One region of the Sulfuricella sp. genome, then DNA from elsewhere that is predicted to be linked to it. Evidence: predicted binding sites of a transcription regulator. Region 1 holds the regulator's gene; the other holds the start of a gene.
The links. The regulator FliA, encoded in region 1, starts transcription of late flagellar genes. The targets are predictions, from matches to a motif close to CTAAAGTTNNCNNAAANNNTGCCGATANNA.

Region 1 (3,485 bases):
GATCTGGAAAAAAGCCTGCGCTGGCTGAAGGCGGCACTGATGCACAACCTGCATGTCGTGAAGGCGGGCGACGATATTGTCGAGCGCGGTGGAGTCTATGCGTTGACCGGACCCACTGGAGTCGGCAAGACCACCACCGTGGCGAAGCTGGCGGCGCGCTGCACCTTGAAACATGGTCCGGCCAGTCTGGCACTGATCACTACCGACACCTACCGGATCGGTGCTCACGAGCAGTTGCGCATTTACGGCAAGATACTCGGCGTACCGGTGTACGTGATCAAGGATGAGGCCGATTTGCAACTCACCCTGTCCGATCTGCAGAACAAGCACCTGATCCTGATCGACACGGTCGGCATGAGCCAGCGCGATCGCCGCCTTTCCGAGCAGGTGGCACTTCTGTCCGGCGCCGGACGCAGCATCAAGCGCTTATTGCTGCTTTCCGCCAACGGGCAGGGCAGCACACTTGAAGACGTTGTCCGTTCCTACAAGAAGGATGATATGGATGGCTGCATCCTGACAAAAATCGATGAGGCGATCAGTATTGGCCCTGCGCTGGACGTGGTGATCCGCCACAAATTGATGCTCCATTATGTTGCCAATGGACAGCGTGTGCCGGAGGACCTGCACCTCCCAAATCCGGTTTATCTGGTGGATCGGGTCTTGAAACCCGTCCAGGGAGATTCGCCGTTTACCCCGCTGGAAGCAGAATATCCATTGGTTATGGCGGCGGCCGGCGGGTTGGCTGGTGTAGAGTCGACCGGCTACACGGAAGCAAAGCGTGACGTGGGAGCGCTACGTGGCTGATGTCCTGCAGGATCAAGCCGAGGGGTTGCGTCGTCTGCTGGCACGGGATTCGGTGCGGGTGGTGACGCTGACTAGCGGCAGGACCGGGGTCGGAAAAACCAATATTGTCGTCAACCTTGCCGTGGCATTGGCCAAGCGTGGTCGACATGTGCTGGTGCTGGACGAGCAGCAGGGCAAAGGTAGCACAGAAACGCTGCTAGGCCTCACCGCACGCTACGACTTGATGCACGTGATCCGGCGCGAAAAGACGCTGGATGAGGTGATGCTGCGCGGACCGGAGGGGGTAGGTATCGTTTCCGCCGGCAATGGACTGCGAGTGCTGGGAGAACTGGGGCAGGAAGATCAGGATTGGCTGGTACAGTCATTCCGTCAGCTGTCGAAAACGGTGGACGTGGTGCTGGTGGATGCCATTGCCGGGTTTGCGAGCAATGTCTTGCCGCTTTCTTTGGCGTCGCAGGAAATCGTGATCGTGGTGTCCCCGCATCCTTCTTCGATTAAAGACGCCTATGCCCTGATCAAGGTGCTCAATCAGAATTTTGCCATTCACCGTTTCCATATCCTGGCCAGCAAGGTCAAGAACGAGCAGGAGGCGCGGGCGCTGTACGATAACATGGCTGAAGTGGCTGTGCGATTCCTCGATGTATCCCTCGATTTCATGGGCTATGTGCCGTTTGACGAGAAGCTCAGGCAGGCCGCCCGGATTTGTCGGCCGGTAGTGGAAGCATTTCCCGTCACCGAATCGGCCAAAGCGCTCAGGGACTTGGCGGAAACCATGGAGCAGTGGCCGCAACCATCGGGCGAGGACGGGCGCTTGGAAGCATTCATGCAGCGCCTGATTCAGAGCAGCCGGATGGCGGCGGGGGGCTTTCGCCTATAGAATTGCGCTATGTACGCCAAAACCGGACTGGAGAAAAATCAATACGTCGTCCAACATGCTCCGCTGGTCAAGCGCATTGCCTATCACCTGATGGCGAGGCTGCCTGCCAGCGTTCAGGTCGATGACCTGATTCAGGTAGGCATGATCGGCCTGCTTGATGCAGTGAGCAATTACGACGACACGCAGGGCGCGCAGTTCGAGACCTATGCAGTGCAGCGTATCCGCGGCGCAATGCTGGATGAATTGCGGCAATGCGACTGGTTGCCGCGCTCGGCGCGGAAAACGCTACGTCAGATCGAAATGGCAATGAATGCTTTGGAGCAGCGCGTATGCCGCGCTCCGACCGAGCGTGAGGTGGCCGACGAGCTGCACGTGAGTCTGGGTGACTACCAGCAGATGCTGCTGGACGCGCGTGGTTGTCAGTTGCTGCATTACGAGGACTTGCAGAACGGCGAGGACGAGGACTTCTTCGAGCGCCACTGTGCCGACGACTCTGCCGAACCGTTCGTTAAACTGCAGGACGGAAGGTTCCGGGCAAAACTGATCGAGGCAATCAGCATGCTGCCAGAGCGCGAGAAGCTGATGATGGCGATGTACTACGAGGAAGAGCTGAATCTGCGTGAAATCGGCGAGGTGCTGGGTGTTAGCGAATCGCGCGTGTGTCAGCTGCATAGCCAGGCCATGGCACGCTTGCGCAGCAAGTTGAAGGAATGGCTGTGAAAATGGAAGGCAAACGGTGCATGGGGTGGAGCATTAACGACGGAGCAGACAGATGGATCTAGTCAGCATATTCGGTATTTTGCTGGCTTTTACCGCGATTATTGGCGGCCAGGTTCTGGAGGGGGGACATATCAATTCCCTGCTGCAGTTGACAGCATTCGTTATCGTCCTCGGCGGCACGACGGGCGCCATCATGCTGCAGAGTTCGTCCAAGATTTTTTTTGAGGGCATGAGGCTGGCCAAATGGATAATCTGGCCACCCAGGGCGGTCCCGCAGTTATTGATCGAGCAGGTGCTGAACTGGAGCAACATTGCGCGCAAGGGTGGATTGTTGGCGCTGGAGTCGCAACTGGATGAGCTGCAGGACGCCTTCACCAAAAAAGGGTTGCAAATGCTGGTGGACGGCGGCGAACCGGAGAAAATTCGAGCCGCGCTTGAGGTGGAAATTTCCACTTATGAGAAACATCATCTGGATGCTTCGAAAGTCTGGCAGGCTGCGGGCGGCTATGCCCCTACCATTGGCATTCTGGGTGCGGTGCTCGGCTTGATTCACGTGATGGAGAACCTGAGCGACCCATCCAAACTGGGCGGAGGTATCGCCGTGGCTTTCGTCGCCACCGTTTACGGCGTGGGATCGGCCAACCTGTTTTTCCTGCCGATGTTCAGCAAGCTCAAATACCTTATCGAGCAGGAAGTGGTGATGCGCGAGATGCTGATTGAAGGCCTGGTATCCATTGCCAACGGCGAGAATCCCCGCGTGATCGAATCAAAATTGCAGGGTTACATCATTTAGTCATTTAGAGCCACTTCCGGCGGCGGTGTACGATGGCGCGCAGACAGAAGCACGAAGAGCATGAGAACCACGAGCGCTGGTTGGTGTCATACGCCGACTTCATTACCCTGTTGTTCGCCTTTTTTGTCGTGATGTACTCGATTTCCCAGGTTAATGAGGGCAAATACCGGGTGCTGAGCGATTCCCTGGTCAACGCCTTCAAGAACGCACCGACCGCCACCACGCCGATTGCACCCGCACTGCGGATCGATGCATCAACCAAGGGAGCGTCGAGTACCGCTCAGGCTCTGG
Region 2 (3,485 bases), on a different contig from region 1:
ATCTGGCCGCGGGTCAGTGCGGCAGTTTCCTGGGCGAAGTCGGTATCCTGAATCCGGCTACGGGAAGCGCTCAGGTTCTCCGAGGTCGCTTGCAGGTTGGCAATGGTCGACTCGAAGCGGTTCTGGATGGCGCCGAAGGTGCTGCGCAGGGTACTGACCGAGGTCAGCGCGGCGTCGATGCGATTCATCGCATCGTTGGCGTTTGTAGCGTTAAGAACGTTAACACTCGTCAAGGTAGTGGTATCCACTGCGTAGGTTTGCGCGGAAAATCCGAACTTGGCGACGTCCGCACCCGCCAGCGTGATAGCCTGACTTGACTTAAGGCTGATCGAGCCAAGGGTAGTCGTGGCTGTACCCACGTTATCTGATGCGATGTTAGTGTCGAGACCAGTACCGGTACCACCCGTACCTGCTGTAACCGTCTCTGCCACGGTGATGTTGCGGGCGTCAATTGAACTCATCGTAATCTTGCCGGATACTGCATCCTTCGTGGCAGACACGCCAGTGGTCGTGGAATTCGCGTTGATCGCAGAAACCACGGTGTCAGCGGTAATGACAGCGCTGGCGGTTGTATTATTGAGCACTGTCGTTCCATTAATCACCAATGTGTAAGCTGGCGCACCGGTACCGTTAGTGACGGTAGAGAACGCAACCGTTTCTGTGACCGTGTTGGTTGCGCTTGCCGTAACACCGGAAACGCCGGCGGCGTTAATGGCCGCCAATTTGGCATATGCGCTTGTACCATCCATGGCGGTAGTTGCGCCCGCGTTCGCGCCAGTACCTGCGTAGCTACTCGATGCGGCAACACCCACCGCAGCGCCTGTTCCGACCTGGATAGTGAAAGCACCCGCAGCCGAAGCGGAGTTTGTTACTGCAGTCCCTGCAGCATTAGATATTTGACCGATCTGGTTGGCCTTGACACCCGACGACAAGTTAACAGAAATCGTCTCGCCAGCGTTCGCGCCGACTTGAAACGCGGAGGTGCCGAAACTGCCATCGAGAACCCGGGTGCCGTTGAAGGAAGTCTGGGAAGAAATCCGGTCAATCTCGGCGATGCGCTGCTGCACTTCCAGATCCAGCGCGGCGCGATCAGAGGAATTGTTGGTCGCGTTGGCAGACTGCACCGCCAGTTCGCGGATGCGCTGCAGGTTGTTGGTTACCTCGCCCAGTGCGCCTTCAGCGGTTTGTGACAGGGAAATACCGTCGTTGGCGTTACGCGCTGCCTGATTCAGGCCGCGAATCTGCGTGGTAAAACGCTCGGCAATCGCCAAGCCGGCCGCGTCGTCCTTGGCGCTGTTGATACGCAAACCGGAGGACAGGCGCTGCAAGGCCTGGTTCAACGATGATTGGGAAGTATTCAGGTTGCGCTGCGAATTCAGCGAGGCAATATTGGTGTTAATGACTTGTGGCATTTTATTTCTCCTTGGTAGGGTGATTTAACCGCTGGCGTTGTCGCCTCCGACTTTGGTTGCCCTAAAAAATCAGAGCCACTTAATCCGCCGTCAGTACCTTTATCGGGAGACCATGGAGAAACTTTAATGTTTTTTTTGCGCCTGAACAAAAACAGCTTGTAAATGGCTAGCAAGGGCGATGCCCATTAAGCCACTTCAAGTGAGCAGTCCTTCCCTAGGGCAATTCCAAGGTATTGGGCGCATTGAGATTGATGCCCTCGGTTTTCGCTATTGAGATGATTTGCTGTTCCATTTGCGGCAGGTGTTGTTCAACGATGTTCCAGATTAGCGTCAAATCCACGCCTAGATATTGGTGCGCCAGAAAATTTCGGGTGGCAGCGATTTGCGGCCAGGGCGTTTCGGGGTGGGAAGAAATCAGACTGTCGGTTCCTAAATCCTTGACGGCTTGGCCGATGACTTCAAGGTTGCGGATAACGGCGTCTTGGGTTTTGCGGTCCTGGAAGAAAGCTTCCTTGCCCGCTTGCACGTATTCCTTGATCCAGCCGATGCAGTCGTAAATGTGGCGGATGTAGACAGAGCGGTCTTTTGTCACAATGGCGCAGCCTCGCCCAGAATGCGGTCTTTCAGGTAACGATTGATGCCGTTGGGGGTCAACACGTCAACTTTTCTACCGATTGCCTTCTCGATGTCTTGTTGCAGGCCGATCAAATCAAACAGGCTGCGGGTTTCCTGCATGTCCACCAGGAAATCCACGTCGCTGCCTTCCTGATCTTCACCACGGATAACCGAACCGAACAGGCGAACATTGCTTGCCCCATGCTTGGCTGCAAGGGCCAGGATTTCGGTTCTTTTGCTTCGTAGGATGCTGAGAGTGTTCATGATTTTCGTATTGTAGTCCAAATCATCAGTACGAATACGCCCGTTGCGAGGATTTATGCTGCCAAGAGAAGGAATTCTATTTTTGACTTTCCACACAATCGCCGCAAAAGCCGAACCTTTATGAGTCTCCCTGCATAGCCGAGAGTTTCCCCAACTGAACTATGAAGCACCACCGGACTCCCGGCTACTCAGCAACAGGTGGATTGTCGGGGAACAATTCCTCGACAAACCCAAACCGACTCATATCCCTGATCCGCATCGGGTACAGAATGCCCAAAAGGTGATCGCATTCATGCTGCACCACCCGGGCATGGAAGCCGCTCACGGTGCGGTCTATCTGGTTGCCGAACTGATCGAAGCCCTGGTAGCGCAACCTTTTGTAACGCGGCACCAAGCCGCGCAGACCGGGGATGCTCAGGCAACCTTCCCAGCCTTCATCCATTTCGTCGCTGAGATGCGTTAGCTCCGGATTGATCAGCACCGTGTCCGGCACCAGCTCGGCATCCGGGTAGCGCGGGTTGGAGGCTACGCCGAAAATCACCACTTGCAGGCCGATCCCGACCTGTGGCGCGGCCAACCCTGCGCCACTGAAGGCGGCCATGGTGTCACGCATGTCTTGCAACAGTGCGTGCAATTCCGGGGTATCAAAAGAAATGACCGGGACTGCGGCCTCCAGCAGCCGCGGGTCACCCATACGCAACACGGCTCTAATCGCCATACGGGTCAATTACCGTTCGGGCTGAGCTTGTCGATGCCCATTCACCCTTCGACAAGCTCAGGGCGAACGAGCTTAAACGAACAGAATTAGTTTTAATCACCATCCAGCCCCACTACATGCTCCAGGATGATTCTTACACGCTGCATGGCCTGCTTCAACACGGCGTCGATTTCCTCGAAGCTAATGACATGCTTGCTGGAATTTCGGCCGGCCGCGTGATTGGCGACCACGGCAATAGCGGCATAACAAAGCCCCAGTTCACGGGCGAGCACCGCTTCCGGCATGCCGGTCATGCCCACCATGGTGGCGCCGTCACGGTCGAGGCGGTTGATTTCAGCTGCCGTTTCCAGGCGCGGACCCTGCACCGCGGCATATACCCCGCCATCGATGAATTTCTCTCCTGCCAACGATGCTGCCTGCATGCACTGCTGGCGCATTTTCTCGCAATAGGGTTCGGTGAAATCAACGTGAGTGAC

Region 2: a site for FliA is predicted at 1,510-1,539, ahead of VMV64_RS07750 (flagellin). Genes of this name have one in related genera too.

Annotation. Positions count from the first base shown of each region.
Region 1 is NZ_DATKTK010000043.1:14,670-18,154, reverse strand. It holds gene flhF (flagellar biosynthesis protein FlhF) at 1-804, shown strand, start outside; gene VMV64_RS09075 (P-loop NTPase) at 779-1,681, shown strand; gene VMV64_RS09070 (RNA polymerase sigma factor FliA) at 1,691-2,401, shown strand; gene VMV64_RS09065 (flagellar motor protein) at 2,454-3,194, shown strand; gene motD (flagellar motor protein MotD) at 3,227-3,485, shown strand, end outside.
Region 2 is NZ_DATKTK010000040.1:55,729-59,213, reverse strand. It holds gene VMV64_RS07750 (flagellin) at 1-1,412, opposite strand, end outside; gene VMV64_RS07745 (DUF86 domain-containing protein) at 1,627-2,004, opposite strand; gene VMV64_RS07740 (nucleotidyltransferase family protein) at 2,001-2,291, opposite strand; gene def (peptide deformylase) at 2,476-3,009, opposite strand; gene VMV64_RS07730 (S-methyl-5'-thioinosine phosphorylase) at 3,102-3,485, opposite strand, start outside.